Regions from separate parts of the Myroides phaeus genome, predicted to be linked through region 2. Evidence: riboswitches for the same ligand, from Rfam matches in the RefSeq annotation. Region 2 holds a riboswitch; the other holds the start of a gene.

Region 1 (8,940 bases), 400 kb from region 2:
CTCGCTTTTCAATGTTTTGTATGCGCTTGCCCAGTACCACGTTCTCTCTATCAATTGCGTTGAGCAATACTTGGTGTAATTCACTTCGGTGTATGGCGATATTTGCCAGTTTATACTGCTGTTCATAAGGCGTTAAATCGGTACTGTTTAATAAATTCAGCTTAAAATCAGTGAGCTTCACTGTGGAAATACGTACACCTCTTTCGTTCAATTGATCAGCTACCCCAAGATAGCGGTATACCTGCATAGCGTTGTTGGCAATGGCAATTCCCGCACCAACAGGTTTGATTTCTTTGGTGGCTTCGTAAATGACAAAGGGAATATTGGCTCTTTTTAGCGCAATAGCCATTGTTAATCCTGCAATTCCTGCTCCTATGATAGCTACTTTCATCTTGATTTGTTGAGGTTATTAAAGAGGTGAGTGTTTGACAATACAAAACGGTAGCAGTAAAACTAACGCAATTTTAGGCAGTAGTCAAATTGTTTGTGCTAATTGATTCATAACAAGTTTGAGGAGGTTGTTTAGAAGTGATAGTTAATCTGCAATCCACAAGTAAGTTGTATGGTTTGTGTAACTGTTAAATGTCATTTTATTTCAGTATATTTATGTATATAAAGTGCTATAAATATGATAGTTGGAATCACAGAAGATTACAAGAATTTGGCAGAAGATATCACGGATATATCTTCTTGGCAAGAACCCGTTCAGGTTGTATTTGAAGGGCGTTGTCCTAACAAATTGTTGGCAGATTTACAAAAGACGCCTGTTGATGTGCTATTTGCAAGTCATCATTTAATCTACTATCTAAATGTTCCGTTTTATGGAACATTAAAAGATTTGTTTCCTGATATACGCATTGTTATTTTCGACCTATTTGATAATGAAAAGAGCAAAGGGAATTGTCAGTTTCCGATTGAACCAAAGTTGTATGAACGGACTAAAAAAATGCTGTCACTTACAGCTAAAGAAATATATATAGGTCCGCATATTGTGTTTGTTGATGAACACGATCCCAACGGGTTTCTTAGAAAATTGAAGTTGTATTATCAAGGACTTTATGAGTTTAACGATGTTGTTTATATTTCACTTCGAGAGAAATATATTATTAAATTAACCGCGAGAGAGTTGGCTGCAAAAGAAATTGCGGATGAACTAAACATCAGTTTACGCACTGTTGAGGTGCACAAAAGAAATTTGATGGAACGCACAAACTCTAAAAACTTCATTGGGGTTATTCTTTATGCTCTCACGAATCGAGTGATGACATTGGAAGAGATATATGGTTAGTATGTAGTGATTTAAGAATACGTGAAAATACGTATTGAAATCATTTACGAAATGGAATAGGTTTGCCTCACATATTACAAATGTGTTTTAAAGTTGAATTTTATAGTCATCAACCAAATAAAAACCTATGAAAAAACTAACCTATTTACTTGCTTTCTTTGTGCTATATGGTACACAGGAAATAAGTGCTCAAAAAACAAAAGATGTTAAGTTACCACAGCAAGCAGTTTTATACACGGATGCTGAAATTGATCAATTATTATTAAAGTTAACAGATGAAGAAAAGGTTGCTTTAATCATTGGTAGGGGAATGGATAATGTGGGTAACCTTGGGGTTATCGATGGTAGAGTTCCTGGTGCAGGTGGACAAACACATAATGTGGATCGCCTTGGAATTCCAGACATTATTGTGTGTGATGGTCCTTCTGGAATCCGTATTAATCCTACGAGGGAAGGGATATCAAGAACATTTTATACAACAGCTTTCCCTTCAGAAACTGTTTTAGGTTCTACTTGGAGTAAAGAACTTGCACGCGAAATCGGAAAAGCTTTAGGTACAGAAGCTAAAGAGTATGGAATTGATGTGTTGTTAGCTCCTGGAGTTAATATTCATCGTAACCCACTTGGAGGCCGTAACTTCGAATACCTTTCTGAAGATCCTGTTTTAGCTGGTGTAATGGCAATGAACTTAATCAACGCTGTTCAAGAATTGGGAATCGGGACTTCACTTAAACATTATGCAGCCAATAATGCGGAGAGAAATCGCCTTTTCAGTAATTCATTAGTTAGTGAACGTGCTTTGAGAGAGTTGTATTTAAGACCATTTGAAATTGCTGTTAGAGGTGCTCAACCTTGGACAATTATGACTTCTTATAACAAATTGAATAATGTTTATACAAGTGAAAGAAGAGATTTGAATTACCAACTACTTCGTGAAGAATGGGGTTTTAAAGGATTGGTAATGACAGATTGGTACTCTGGTTTCTCAAGTGTTGAAATTATCCGTGCTGGTAATGAGTCAAATGATGTATCTGCACAAATTCGCTCAGGAAACGATATGATTATGCCAGGTTCTAAAATTCAGTTAGAGGCAGCTTTGAAAGATGTAAAGTCGGGAAAACTTTCTAAAAAAGACTTGGATTTTGCAGTGAAAAATGCTTTGCGTTTGGTGGCTAAGTCGCCAACGCCATTGAAATATGCTTATAGCGATAATCCAGATTTGAAAGCACACGCAGCTGTGTCTCGTAAAATTGCAGCTGAAGGAACAGTGATGCTTAAAAATGCAAACGCACTTCCACTTGCGGCAACGACACGTATAGCTACATTTGGAGTTGGGTCGTATCACTTGGTTGTTGGAGGTACTGGTAGTAGTGAGGTTACAACGTCTTATAATGTACCTGTGTATAAAGGGTTACAGAATGCGTCATTCACCTTGTACAAACCATTGCTTGAAAAGTATGTTGGTTATGTTCAAGAAGAAGAGAAAAAGGATATTGCACGTAGAGCTAAGTTGAACAAATTAGCACCGTTAGGAGTGATTGGACAGTTGAATTTAACAGATGCAGAGTTGGCTATGGCTGCTGCAAATACAGATGTAGCGATATTAACTTTTGGAAGAAATTCTGCTGAAGAGCAAGACTTGAATGTTGAAACCGAGTATAATTTGACGAAAGAAGAGGAGTCAATGCTAACTCGTATTTCAAATGCTTTTAGAAAGGAAGGTAAAAAAGTAATTGTAGTATTGAACGTAGGAAGTGTGATGAATACGTCTTGGAGTGATAAAGCAGATGCTATATTAGTTACTTGGTTTGCAGGTGCTGAAGGTGGTAATGCGTTAGCTGATATTGTTAGCGGTAAGGTAAATCCTTCTGCAAAAACAACAGCTACTTTTCCAAAAGCGTATGCTGATGTGCCTTCTGTAGATAGTTTCTTTGCTTCAGAATCTTCTGATTATCGTGATATTAGATACACGGAGGGAATCTATGTTGGATACCGTTATTACGACACCTTTAATGTTGAAACTGCCTATCCGTTTGGATTTGGATTGTCATATACAACTTTTGATTATACTGGTCTGACACTGAATAAACAAGAGTTTAAAGATGATATCAAAGTTTCTGTGAAGGTTACAAATACAGGGAAAGTTGCTGGTAAAGAAGCAGTACAACTATATGTGAGTGCACCGAAAGGAACTATTGACAAACCTGTGAAGGTATTAGTTGATTTTGGTAAGACAAAGTTGTTAGAGCCAGGACAGTCTGAAGTTTTACACTTGACAATAGGAGCTAAAGAAATTGCATCGTTTCACACAGATAAAAGTCAGTGGATAGCAGATGCTGGAACATATAAAGTATTAGTTGGTAAGTCAAGTCAAGACATTGTTTTACAAGCTGCGTTTACAATGAAGAAGCCTTTATTGGTGGAACAGGTTAAACCTGCTTTTGTAGAAAAACTTGATTTTAAAGATTTAACAAGCAGTAAGTAAGATTGTTGGGGGGACAATTTTATTTAAGAGAAGAGGGAGCTATATAGCTCCCTCTTTTTGTTTTTATAATATAGGTGTGTTTTGGATAATTTTGATATCTCTAATAGCTAAGACATTTGTACTACGCAACATAGAAAATAAGTGTTTTCAACATAAGTGCAACCGTCGTTAATAGTAATTGAACTATTGACAACCAAATATTTCAACATTTAAAAGCTTTATTGGTTTTGCAAATGAGTTTAGTACATCCAAGAGATCATACACACATTACGCTATTGCTATCCATAGTAAATACCTAAAATATGTCTCGTCCTACTATAGCTGTACAGCTATAGTTGATAATCCTGTTTTGTACTGTACAGTTATTTCAGTAATCCTATTACTGCTGTACAAGTTCTTTTTTCTCTGTTTTATTCTTGTAATAATTCTTCCATCTTTTAGGAAGCACCCCTGTTTTTAGGTGCGCTTGATTAGGAGTTAATCTATCACAACTATCGTGAGGTCTAATTTGATTATAAGCTTCTATGCTATTACCTATTTTTTCCTTAGTTTTTTGATACCCTAAACTTGAGTAGTTTAGATTAAACTCTCCTTTAATTATACCATTTACTCGCTCTGCTACTGCGTTATCTCTTGGCTCTCCACTTTGTGTAGTACTTATTGATATATCGTTATCTATTAATAACTGAGTGTAAGTAGCGCTACAGTATTGGCATCCTCTATCAGAATGATGAATAAGTTTTTCTGTATACATTCTATTTTTTAACGCCATTGTTAAGGCTTTCAAACACCCTTTTGTAGTCAAATCTAGATTAAAACTATATCCCATTATTTTATGTGAATAAGCATCTGTGATTAAACTCAGATATCCCCAAGCATTATTTAGTCGTATATATGTAATATCACTTACCCAAAATTGCTCTGGTCTAATAACCTTTACACCATTATACAAGTCCAAATATTGACCTCTCCATGCTCTAGAATCTGTTGTGTATGCTTTTCGTTTGCGCTGCCTAATCAACATTTTTTGACTATCTAATAAATCAAATAAATAATCTCTGCCTATGCTTATCTTATGTGTAGCTAAGCGTTCTTGGAGCATATACTGAAGTTTTCGAGTACCTACCTTAGGAAGGCTGGTTCTGATTTTCAATACTTCTTGTAAGATGATATCATCTTTTATTGATTGCCGCTCATATTTATTAATTGACTGATAATAAGCACTTCGTGTTTTCCCAAACAGTTTACATATTTTGTCTATTCCCTTGGTAGGATATAAGAGTTTTACTTCTTCAACTGCTTGGAACCAGACTTTTTTCTAATATCAATATCCAATTTTTTTTCTGCTACATCAATCAAAGTATTTAATGCTACTATCTTAAATTGTGCTTCAGCTAAAGCCTTTTTTAAAGCTTTTACTTCTAAAGATTCTAAATTGGTTGTTTTTTCTTCCATAAGAATTGGAATGTTAATTTCTTTACAAAGATCTTTGTTTTTGTTGTAATTAACTAATAACCAATTTGTTATTGTACTTTTACTTTCGATTCCATACGTTATACAAGCTTCTTTTATAGTCATTTTGTGTTCTGTAATACTATGAACTACTTGACGTTTTAAGCTTTCTGAATAAATTTTATTCCTGCGTGTTTGATCAAATTCTATACTTCCATATTTCTTAATCCACCGACTCACCGTTGGTTGTCTTAAATCATACTTGAGAGTAACTGAACTTTGGGTAGCGCCATTTTCTATTTCTTGAATTACTTTTTCAATAAATTTTAAGTGATAACGTTCTGTCTTTTTTTGTCTTGTTTGATTACTATTTTCCATTTTTAACTGTTTTAAAACTGTACAGTTATTTCAGGACGGGTCAATAGGGATGTAGGATTATACAACTTCAAAAGTTCCAAACCTTCTATAACCTACCTTTCGATTGTAAATAACCTTTGTTCTATTCTTTACAAATGGTTCAACCTCAGAAGGGTTAGGGTATGTTTTTCCATTCAATGTCATATATACAAACACCTGATTAGGCTTTAAATCAGCTAATTGTTGAGGTGTGATAACAGTTATATTTGCATCTGACATAAGTGTTTGCTCCCTAATATAGTCAAACGTTACAAGCTCCATTTCCTGTAATAAAGGGTGTTTTTTTAGGAATTCCATTGCTGGATATAAGGTGCTTTTGTAAAAATAACCTACTTGAGATGGTCTTTGAATATTCTTTTCAAAAATAGTCTTGTTGTGGATAACAAGCTGTCCATCTGTTTTAAAGATAGGGGTAGTATCAGGCGTACTCTCGTAGTTTGTAATGATACAAGAGTAGTCAAGTTCCCGTCTTTTAAATTCGGCGAGTAGCTCAAGATCAGTAAATACCGACGAAGCTTTAATGTTGATAAATAGGTTGTCTGATAGATGAGACCACGTTGTCTCTGTGAAATGATAATTGCTCATAATACAATATTTTATGTTATTAAATAAACTATTGTACTTCGATAAAAATAGAGGAAAATGTGTACGTTAATTTTGGACAGTCATCCCGTATTATTTGACCACCGTGGAGTCTACTCTCGGTTGGTATCACTTAATGTGATTCGAAATACAGGGCAAATGTATAATCAAAACCAATTGAAAACAAGTGTTTTGCAAAATATTTTTTTACGATGTTTTTTATTGAAGGGTAAAACAAGTATTAAAAGATAATGTGTATGTGAGGATATATCATAAAAAAATCCTCGTCGGGGTGACGAGGATTTCTATTAATGAATCGGTATATTAATAAAGGGGATTATTAATCTTAGTATTGAGCGATTAGATAATTAATTAAATCAGTAGTTGTTACAATTCCCTCTAATTTATTGTCTTTTCCTACAATAGGAAGTGAGTGGAAATGTTGCTCAGCAAATAACTCAGCTACTTCTTTAATATTTGTATCATCGCTTACAACGATTGGATTTTTTGTCATGATGTCTTCTAATTTGTAAGCATCATAGATAGCATTTAGTGCATCTTTATCCATATCGGTATGGCTATATCCTATTTTCAAAATATCTTTGCTACTAATAATACCAACGATTTTTTCACCTTCTACAACAGGAATGTGTCTAATGTTGTAATCTGCGAATAATTGGTTTACTTCGCTTAGTTTTTTCGTTGTAGGAACAGCGATTAAAACTTTAGCCATAATTTGAGAAATTGGAACTCTTTGTTTCATAGTGTTTATTATTGGTTATTATGTTTTTGTACTACAAAGGTGCACGTATTATATTGTTGAAAACATGATAAATAGCATATTTTGGTTAAAAAGATTATTGTAATTTACATCTTTAAAAATTCAAAAGTAAAATTGAATTTTGTAATTTGTCATCGTTAAATATAAAAGCATTTCGTTGTAGAAATGCTTTTTTTTATAGTACTTCTTATTATTATTTCTAATTGTTAATTCTCACAATAAGAGATGTTTCTATACGTTGTTTGTACATATGTACAATTGCTCAGGTTGTTTGTATAAATTTTTTTCAATTCATCTATGAGAAAAATGTTTTATAAAAAGAATAAACCTTCTGTATATCCTAACCATTTAAGTACTGTTTCTCCCCACAGTAAAATCATAGCCCAAGAGATACATATCATTGTAAATCCAAATTTAAATGTATCACTCCAGCTATATTGGTTGGTAGTATATAATAATGCGGCAGGTTTGCTGTTAAATGGAAGTACATAAACATGTTCAATTAATAAAGCTACGGGAAATGCTAAACTTAATATAGGGTAATTAAATTTTTGAGCTACACCAATCGCAATAGGAACAAATATAAGAGCTCGCATTGTTTTTGATTGAAATATTATAGCACTAAATAGCATTAATCCTGTTAAGATTATATACAATATGTAAAAAGGTGTTTTTTGATCTATTCTGAAGTAATTAAATATAACTTCAACTAATGTATTTGGTAAACCAGTAGCATCAAGACCGGCGCCTAATGTATAAGCACCAGCAGAAAACAACATCAAATGCCAAGGGATATCTACATCATTCCATTTAACTACTCCAATTCGTGGAAATAGGGCTATAACGGCTCCTATAAAGGCTACTGCTGTTTGATTTATTCCATGTTGCTTGTCTGTAGCCCACATTAATAATACACCTAAGAAAATAGCAATAGCTTTGTACTCTTCTATACTTATTTTTCCGAGTGATTTATATTCTTTTTGTAATTTCTGTAGTCCACCTTCAATTTGTGGTTTATTTTCACCTTCTTTTAAAGGGAATATTATTTTAGTCCCTATAAACCAGGCAATTATAATTAAAATGATAGCTAATGGGAAAGCTGCAATAAACCAATCTTGATAACTGAATAAATCCCATCCCATTGCTCCAGCAATGAGGGAAGCAGCTAATAAATTGGCTCCCGATCCAGTCAAAAAACCAGAGGCACCTATGTTAATCTGAAATAAGTTTTGTAATACTAAATTTCGACCAAAGTTATTTCTATTCTCTCCACCTGTCGCTCCATAAATAGCTGCGATTACCATAAAAATTGGTAATAAAATTGTTGCTTTAGCAGTAGTAGCAGATATAAAGGCAGACAAAACAATATTTATAACTATAAAGCTTAAAACAACATAAAAAGCATTTTTACCAAATTTGATAACAAACCATAAAGCAAACCGTTTTGCTACTTTTGTTTTTACAAGCATACTTGCTAAAACAAAAGATAAAATATTTAACCACATTACAGGATGACCAAGTTGTGCATATGCTACTTTATCTGTTGTTACTTGTGTTAATACCATACCTAAAATTAACAACAAAGAGGTTAAATAGTTTGGAATTGCTTCAGTTATCCAAAGTATTATTGCTGAGATAAAAATTGCGAGCATTGCATAATTTATTTTGATGAATTGGTTGTGACCAATTACGTCATAACGACTAGATGCTCCTTTAGCAAGTGTGGTTTTGTCAATTGAGTTTAAGAAGTCAAAATTAGAAAAATAGTATATAATAATAAAAGTTACTAACGCCAGAGGAATACCTAATTTGGCCATTATTTTTTCGACTTTACTTTTTTCCATTTTAGGTAATTTCTCTATAGAGTAATTACTCATATCTAATAAGTCTTGACTGTTTTTTGTCATAAAATAGAAGTGTAATTGTTTAAAACAA
Region 2 (8,940 bases):
ACACCTACAACAGAACTCATATTGATAATAGAACCTTTTCTATTTTTCAACATTGTGCGTTGTACTGCTTTAGTCATATTAAATACAGACTTAAGATTTACTTCGATTACAGCATCGAAATCTGCTTCTGACATTCTCATCAACAAATTATCTTTTGTAATACCTGCATTATTAATTAAAATGTCAATATTTCCAAAATCTTTTAAAATCTCTTCAACCAATTGTTCTGCTGCTGAAAACTCAGCTGCATTAGATTGATATCCTTTAGCTTGAACTCCCATAGCAGCTAATTCTTGTTCAAGTTCGATTGCAGCTTGTGCAGATGAACTATAAGTGAACGCAACACTTGCTCCGTGTTGTGCAAATGCCATAGCTACTCCTCTACCGATTCCTCTTGTAGCACCTGTGATAATAGCGATTTTACCTTCTAATAATTTCATTTGTAAATCCAATTTTATATTTTGAACTAAACGCAAATATAAACAATTTGTATTTTGTTGTACTTTATTTTACGCAGTTTGTGCTTGTTTTCTAAAGAAAGTCATATAAACTAACGTTACAAGAAGCAGTAAACCAAAGTAGTAAGCGTGTTTCATCAAATCAAGATAATCTAAGTTACCATTAGAAAAACTCAATAAGATTAAGATTTGTGCTCCATACGGCAATACACCTTGAACAACACACGCAAAAATATCTAAGATAGACGCTACGTGTGGTCTGTCTAACTTATACTCCTTAGCAACATCATTTGCAAGATTACCCGCTACAAGAATAGACACTGTATTATTAGCTAAACATACTGCTACACCAGATACTAATGCTGCAATACCGTACTCAGCACTCTTAGGTGTTTTCATACGACTCTTCATTTTAGTCAACAACCATTGGATTCCCCCTTCTTTCTCTACCATACGAGCCATTCCCCCTGTAAGCATAGAAAGTAAAAAGATTTCTGTCATTGATAAAAACCCTTGGTATATAAGATTAGCAAAGCCAAATAAGTCATAATTCATTTGAACTAACCCTACAATACCCGCTACGACTATACCAATAAACAAGGCAACGAATACTTGTACGCCCGATAAGGCTAATACAATAATTAGAATATACGGAATAACCACCCAGTAATTGTGATTAGGATCTAAGTCTAAACTCACACCTGCGTCATTACTTTTCATAAATAACAAAACACCAATCGTTAAAATTGCTGCTGGTAATGCCAGTTTAAAGTTCGCTCTAAACTTATCTTTCATCTGACAGCCCAAAGTTTGCGTAGCTGTAATAGTCGTATCAGAAATAATAGACAAATTATCTCCAAACATAGCTCCTCCTAACAACGAACCACATAATAGTCCCATTGAACTCCCTGTTTTCTCAGCTAAACCAATAACAATAGGTCCTAAGGCAACAATAGTTCCCACAGACGTACCAATAGACAAAGACAAGAAACTTGCTATAATGAAGATTCCAACACCAAGATAAGCAACAGGTATAAAACTCAACCCTATGTTTACCATCATATCTACTCCTCCGATAGCTTTCGTTACTGTAGCAAACGCACCAGCTAACAAATAGATCAAACACATTGTGATAATCTTACTATCACCACAACCTTCTACTAAAGAAACAACTTTGTCTTGTAAAGGAGTTTTATAAAAAAGGATAAATGCTGTTACAATACCAATACAAATAGCAACAGGCGATGGTAGTTTGTAGAAATCACCTAAGGCAATACCACATCCTAAGAACACAGCAATAAATACTAAAAAGGGAATTAAGGAGTAAAATTTGTTTTCTGACATAACTTAATTTAAAAGTTTAAAATTGTTTTATTCGCCAGAAACGTAGAAATAGCCCTGCTTATAAAGAAGCAGTTACAACATTTTTTCCATTCCTGGCTTATCGATTGCAGCACCTTGCTTGTTGTTGCAGGTTGCTATTTTCCTGAAGGTTATTCAGTCAAATTCTTGATAATAATACCGCAAATATATGAAAAAATGAGAAAAAACAAAACTATCTATCAATTAATCAACAAAATATAGAATTCAAAAATTCTTTTTTTGCGAACTAATTCTATTTATACTACATTTGAAACCGTACAAAAAATAAAATACAATGAAAAAATTATTGCTTTCGGCAGCCCTTATCGCAGGGTTTGCATTCTCTGCTCAGGCACAAAACAGTCCTAAAAATGCTATTGGATTGCGCTTCGGAGGAAACAGTGGATTAGGAACAGAAATTTCTTACCAAAGAGACTTAAGTAAAAACAACCGTCTTGAATTAGATTTAGGTTGGAGATCTCATAATCATTATGATGCTGTAAAGGTAACAGGTATCTATGAATGGGTATGGAATATAGAAGGTGGTTTTAACTGGTACGCTGGTGCTGGTGCTGCTGTGGGAACTTGGAACTATAGCGAAACTCACAAAGGAGAAAGACGCTCTGGCAGTGGAGCATTCGGACTTGTAACTGGTACAGTTGGTATTGAATACAACTTCGATATTCCTTTGCAAATTTCTCTTGACTTACGTCCTGAGGTTTATTTAAACGATAGCTACAGAGACGGTATCCGTGCTGACTTAGGTCTTGCAATTAGATACAGATTCTAATACATCTTACACACGAAAGCGATCTTACAATATAAAAGCCACCTCAACACGGGTGGCTTTTTCTTTTCTATCTTGTCTTAAACACTTATACACTTTGGAATATACTCAATATAATGCATCGCGTAAACACTTATGACATTATAACCTTTGCTTTTATTCTACTTAACGTTTCCTGAGAAATATTCAAATAGGAAGCAACAATCTTATTAGGCAATCGCTGTACAATCAACGGGTTTTGCTTCAGCAATTCGCAATATCGTTCAGACGCATCCATAGTAACCATTGCAAACAGTCTATTTGTATTGTTTACGTAAGCAAACTCAAGGTACTGACGATAAAACTTCTCCCATTGAGGTACTTCTTCTAATAGATTGTAAAAATCATTATGTGTAATTGCAAAAACCTCACTCTCTTCTAATGCCTGTAAATACTCAGACGACGGAGAGGTATTGATAAAGCTAACTAAAGCAGTTGCAAACTGGTTCTCAAAAGCAAAGAAACGAGTTGCATCTTGTCCTGCTTCATTGATATAGAAAATACGTAAACATCCTTTACACACAAAGTACAACTTCTGTGTACTAAGTCCAGACGAAGTCAATTGCGTTCCCTTTGCCAACTTCTCATAGTGAAAACGGGAAAGAATAAGGTCTAAATCCGCTTCTGACACGCTTATACGCTCTTGTATATAGGCAATCAACTGTTTCATATGTAATGCTTATTTGTCAATTACAAAAGTACGGTAATAAACCAAATCGGCTATACTAAGTACAGTCATCTTATGCTCCTTAGCAAAATCAACTACCTCAACTAAACGCGCCATAGTTCCATCGTCATTCATCAATTCGCACAAAACTGCCTGTGGAGGTAATCCTGCCAATTTCATTAAATCAATTGCGCCTTCCGTATGCCCGTTTCTCTCAAGTACACCACCATTCTTAGCACGAAGAGGAAATATATGTCCAGGACGCGCTAAATCAGCTTTAACAGCATCTTTGTTACTCGCAGCGCGAACTGTTGTCAATCTATCAGCAGCAGATAGTCCTGTTGTAACTCCCTTAGCTGCTTCAATTGTAATTGTAAACGGAGTTTGAAAACGACTACTGTTTTCCTCTACCATATAAGGCAAGGCTAACTCATCTGCCTTTTCATTGGTTAGACATAAACAAATAACTCCACTGCAATAGCGTATTAATAGAGCCATATCTTGCTCTGACATCAAATGAGCAGAAAAAATAATATCCCCTTCATTCTCCCTATCTTGATCGTCTAACAACAATATTCCCTTGCCACTTTTTAAAAAGCTCAATGCATTTTCAACCCTTTCTTGACTATCCCAACCAAAGTGGTTAAGTGTATTTTCTAATGTTTTCATCTCTTTTAGTTTATACGCCAAAGGTCTTGTATCACCTAAGTAGAAACATTGATATAGGTCAATAAATTAAAACCACAAAAAAAGACCTACAAATAAATGCAGGTCTTTTGACATCTAACGGTTGGTAAAGACTTATTCGTCTTGGTTTAACGTATGTGATATTTTATCTAAGTTCAAGCTATTTGCCATCGCTGAGAATATATCGTAATACGTTTGTTTATTATCATATAAAACTTCGTGTGTACCACTTTCAACCACTTGCCCTTTTTCCATTACGATAATATTATTGGCATCTATTATCTGAGAAATACTATGTGACACAATGATTACCGTACGGTTTTCCTTAATAGCATCTAAACTCAGTTTTATCTGTTCAGTGGCAATAGCATCCAAACTTGCTGTTGGTTCATCTAAAAAGATAATAGCAGGATTCTTTAAGAACAGTCGTGCAATGGCAATACGCTGTTGTTGTCCTCCTGATAACAAACGTGCGTCAGCTTGATATCCTTTCGGTAAATCCATAATCTGCTCGTGTATATACGCTTGCTTAGCCGCTTGCTCTACTTCCTCAAAAGTAGCTTGCGGATTACCATAGCGGATATTATCTTCAATACTTCCTTGAAAGATGTGGTTCTTTTGAAGCACTAAGCCTATGTGTTTACGGAGTTCTTTAGTATCGTACTCTGCTAAATCAATACCGTCTAAAAATATTTGTCCTTTTGTAGGTGCATAAAACTTATCTAATAGATTAATGACTGTACTCTTCCCCGCTCCACTTAGCCCTACTAAAGCCGTAGTTTCATTTGGTACAATAGTCATCGATACATCTTTCAATGCCGTAGTGCCATTAGGGTAGTCAAAGCGAACGTCTTTAATTTCTATTTTCCCTTTAACTTCTTTGGGAATATACGATCCAGTAGATTCAACCTCATCTTCTGCATCTACAATTTCAAAAAAGCTTTCTGAGTAAATCATCGCATCATTCACATCATCATAAATACGGTGTAACTGACGTATAGGCGCTGTAACATTATTAAACAATAGAACGTGAAACATAATAGCACCAACAGTCATTTCTCCCTTCAACACAAAATAAGCAGTTAATAGAATAATGACTACCAATCCGAATTGCTCTATAAATCCTTTCACGGCATCAAATACAAAACTTGTACGTCTTGTTTGCAATTGGTTCTCTGTCATATCATACTGAATCGCTTCGTGCTTTTTGGCTTCTAATGGTTCACGTACAAAAGACTTGATAACAGTAATTGAATTAATCAACGAGATTATTCCGTTGTTCTTATTCTCTCTATAACTACGCATTTTACGTCTATACCCCTTTAGTTTTGTTGCTTGTCGCTGACTTACATAGAAATATAAAGGTATCATTGCAGTACTTACCAGTCCCACATAAACATTGGCACTATAAATAAATATCAAAGCAACAATAGCATTGGCGAAAAGAGGTAATATATCAATAAAGAAATTCTGTATTAATCGGGTAATACTACTTATACCTTGGTCAATACGAGTTTGTAATTTTCCGCTATCATTGTCGTCAGAAGTATAAAATGCCATTCGATACGTCAAGATGCGATCTACAACCAATTGTGATATGTCTCTTGATACGTAAATACGCAATTTCTCACCAAAGAATTTCTGTCCGAATTGAATAAACGCAAGTATAATCTCCTTGCTAATTAAAATAGCACTACAAATCAGCAGCATCTTATAGCCGTAGTTCAAATCGTGTAAACCATTTATTACATTTGTCAGTTCATCTACCAAACGGCGAAGAACAATAGCATTTACTTGAACCGCAAAAGAACCGACTGCTGTAAGAACTAACGTTCCTATAATTAACCGTTTATAATTAGCCACAAAGGGCTTAATCTTCTTTAATATCTTAAATAAATTCATAATACAAAGATAGCTATGTTACTTATATAAGTATTTGACCTACATCAATAAAACGCAAAATCACGCTGGTACGAAAGAACAGGAACTGTTAAATAAATACTAACAAAATGCGAATTATTAAAATTTAACTACATTTGATAAAAATATAAAACATAAGAACAATGAAAAAAATCACACTATCGTTATTAGCTGCGTTAGCTTTTAGTTTAACAGCTAATGCACAAACACCAGATGTAAAAATAGGTGCTAAAGGAGGTTTAAATATTGCAACTTTAACTGGTGAAGGGTCTTCATCATTAACTGGTTTCAATATTGGTGGAGTTGCTGAAATCTTTGTGAACGAAAAATTCTCTGTTCAACCTGAGATTTTATATTCTACACAAGGAGCTGAATACTCTTTTTTAAACAAAGATATAAAAGCCGAATTACACTATATCAATGTACCTGTTATGGCTAAATATTACGTTTATGAAGGTTTAAACGTACAAGCTGGTCCACAATTCGGATTTAATGTAAAATCTGAATTAGATGGTAAGGATATTAAAGATATGACTAAAGGATTTGACTTTGGCCTTAACCTTGGTTTAGGATATGAATTACCAGTAGGTGTATTTTTTGATGCTCGTTACAACTTTGGTTTAACTGAAGCTTTCAAAAGCCAAGCTGGAGTAAAAACAGACGCTAAGAATAGCGTATTCCAAATTTCTGTTGGTTACAAATTCTAATCAAATTAGTATCTAAAATAAGAAAGGCTATCCTGTATAGGATAGCCTTTTTCCTTATAAAAGTCTTTCTTTCTTCAAGAAATCATAAACCATTAAAACGCCTGGTACTAAAACAAGCTCTTGTTTATAGTCGCTATAACTAAAATACCTCACGGCTCCTATTTCATTTGTTGGATGTATTTCCTGCTCACCTAAGTCATAAAGGAAACATTGCTGACGCATCATAATATTTAACTTTTCTCCATAAGCAGGTGCAGACACCTGTAAAAGAGATGTCATTTTAGAAGGATCCAGCGTAACAGCTAATTCTTCTTCAACTTCTCTAATCAAAGCTTCTTGCTTATTTTCTCCTTGATCAACCTTTCCTCCTGGCAAGTACCACGCTTTCTTATTGTTGCTATAAGCCAATAATAATTGACCATTATTAACTACAACTAATCCTACCGTAGGCAAATCAATCCATTGTTCGTCTGTAACAGTAACGTGAAAAACACTCATCATACGCCCTGGAACATTTGTCAGTACACTCTTAACTGCAGTTCCTCCTACTTTTTGATAGAATCCATCTGTATTGGGATCAGCAAATACCTCAATATATTTATAACCTTCTTCTTTGCTGATACGTTTAATTTCTTTTATAACCTGTGTACCATAGCCTTTATTTAAAAAATCAGGTAAAAACCAAAGGTGTTCTAATGCTATATAATCTCCTTTAGGCACTAAGGCAAAGAAACCTATAAATTCATCCGCTAAGTAACATTTATAAAGATTACCTCTTTTAAAATTCTCCTCTGTAATCGTTAGTAAATCAATCCATTGGCGAATAAGCTCATCGGCATATCCCCAATGTTTTTTTGCAGTTATAGCCGTTTCTGTTAGCAAATCACAATCTGCTATTGTGGCTTTTTTATATAGTAAAGTGGACATATTATTGTTGTTTGAATCTCAAATTTACTACTTTTAAAAACTTTATTTATAACATTTATAAATAACTTAGTATTTTCGTTTATAAATACAATAAATTATGATTATCAGAAAAGCTGTGTCTTCCGATATACCTCAGTTGCAGTTAATATACCAACAACAGTTTGAAACCTTACAAGCGTACCAACCAAACTACTTTAAAGCTGATTTGCCAGCTATTGATTTTTTACAAGAAACAATTGATTCCGATGAATGTGAGTTTATCCTTGCTGAAGATAAGGGAACTTTAATTGGTATGGTTGCATTATTTATTGAAGAAACCCTGCCTTACGAATGCTTTGTTCCTCACCGTTACTTAAACTTTGCCGATATTTATGTAGTTCCAGCTTATAGAAACCAATCCATAGGTCAACAATTAATTGCTGAGGTGAAACAATGGGCTGCCACCAAAAAAGTAGATTACATCGAATTATTGGTCTTAAAACAAAATGTACAGGCGTATGAACTTTACTTACGTGAAGCATTTGAACCTGTACATACTGTTATGCGATATACAATGAAGTAAGACAATATTTTACAAAGCTATTTCTCTAATTAAGCCTATTTCTTTACTAAAAGTAGCATCGTGACTTATAGCAAGTATAGTTCCTTTAAAACTATTTAAAGCAGTAGTTAAACTCTCAATGCTTTGTATATCTAAGTTATTCGTAGGTTCGTCTAAAAGCAAGACATCTATATTTTCATATCCGATATTTAAACAACATAAAGCAAGTTTTAATTTCTCTCCCCCACTCAATGTATAAACTGGGTTGCTCCATAACTCTACGCCAATTCCGTATTGAAACAAAAGGTTATGAATTTCTTCAGAAGGCAGCCTTAAATAATTAAATACAGCTAATTGTTCTGACACAGTCAAATCACTATCCAATAAAGAATAAAATTGATCCAGATAGACAATGTTACACTTGGCATAACTTATCTTACCTATTGGTTTTATCTTATCTAAGAACAATTTGAATAACGTAGTTTTACCCGAACCATTATTCCCCTTTATTAAAATGCGTTCACCACTCTCTATTGTAAAGTTTAAATCATTGCTCCAAAGGTTCTTTTCTTGATTTGGAAAACAATAGTTAACATTCTCTATCTTCCATAGTATTTTACCTTTGTGCAATTGGCTATTTGGAAAGCGAATATCAAATATTTTATCCCTTTCAATGTTCTCGCGGATATTAGCCATATCACGTACTAAGCTATTTCGTCTCTCTTCGTGAACACCTTGTAACTTAGCACTACTATTTTCAGCTTTGTTTTTAAAGGCATTGATAACAATTTTAGGCAAACCTGCTTTCTTTTCCGCCTTCTTATTTTGCGCTTGCTCTTTAATAA

Evidence for each region. A riboswitch is a leader RNA that binds a small molecule or an ion and turns the genes downstream of it on or off. The one in region 2 is predicted to bind S-adenosylmethionine.
Region 1: another riboswitch for S-adenosylmethionine. It lies ahead of GQS07_RS12590 (hypothetical protein); the one in region 2 lies ahead of GQS07_RS10825 (Na+/H+ antiporter NhaC family protein).

Annotation. Positions count from the first base shown of each region.
Region 1 covers NZ_CP047050.1:2,827,441-2,836,380, reverse strand. Annotated here, with positions in the region: gene GQS07_RS12615 (FAD-dependent monooxygenase) at 1-391, opposite strand, end outside; gene GQS07_RS12610 (response regulator transcription factor) at 629-1,288, shown strand; gene GQS07_RS12605 (glycoside hydrolase family 3 N-terminal domain-containing protein) at 1,416-3,773, shown strand; gene GQS07_RS12600 (IS3 family transposase) at 4,153-5,025, opposite strand; gene GQS07_RS12595 (IS630 transposase-related protein) at 5,058-5,603, opposite strand; gene GQS07_RS12590 (hypothetical protein) at 5,661-6,227, opposite strand; SAM-I-IV-variant riboswitch at 6,286-6,381, opposite strand; gene GQS07_RS12585 (HPP family protein) at 6,571-6,987, opposite strand; gene GQS07_RS12580 (DASS family sodium-coupled anion symporter) at 7,317-8,912, opposite strand.
Region 2 covers NZ_CP047050.1:2,422,491-2,431,430, reverse strand. Annotated here, with positions in the region: gene fabG (3-oxoacyl-[acyl-carrier-protein] reductase) at 1-440, opposite strand, end outside; gene GQS07_RS10825 (Na+/H+ antiporter NhaC family protein) at 510-1,802, opposite strand; SAM-I-IV-variant riboswitch at 1,873-1,979, opposite strand; gene GQS07_RS10820 (hypothetical protein) at 2,116-2,610, shown strand; gene GQS07_RS10815 (Crp/Fnr family transcriptional regulator) at 2,741-3,316, opposite strand; gene ribB (3,4-dihydroxy-2-butanone-4-phosphate synthase) at 3,326-3,982, opposite strand; gene GQS07_RS10805 (ABC transporter ATP-binding protein) at 4,115-5,902, opposite strand; gene GQS07_RS10800 (porin family protein) at 6,064-6,627, shown strand; gene GQS07_RS10795 (bifunctional GNAT family N-acetyltransferase/NUDIX hydrolase) at 6,682-7,554, opposite strand; gene GQS07_RS10790 (GNAT family N-acetyltransferase) at 7,652-8,116, shown strand; gene GQS07_RS10785 (ABC-F family ATP-binding cassette domain-containing protein) at 8,126-8,940, opposite strand, start outside.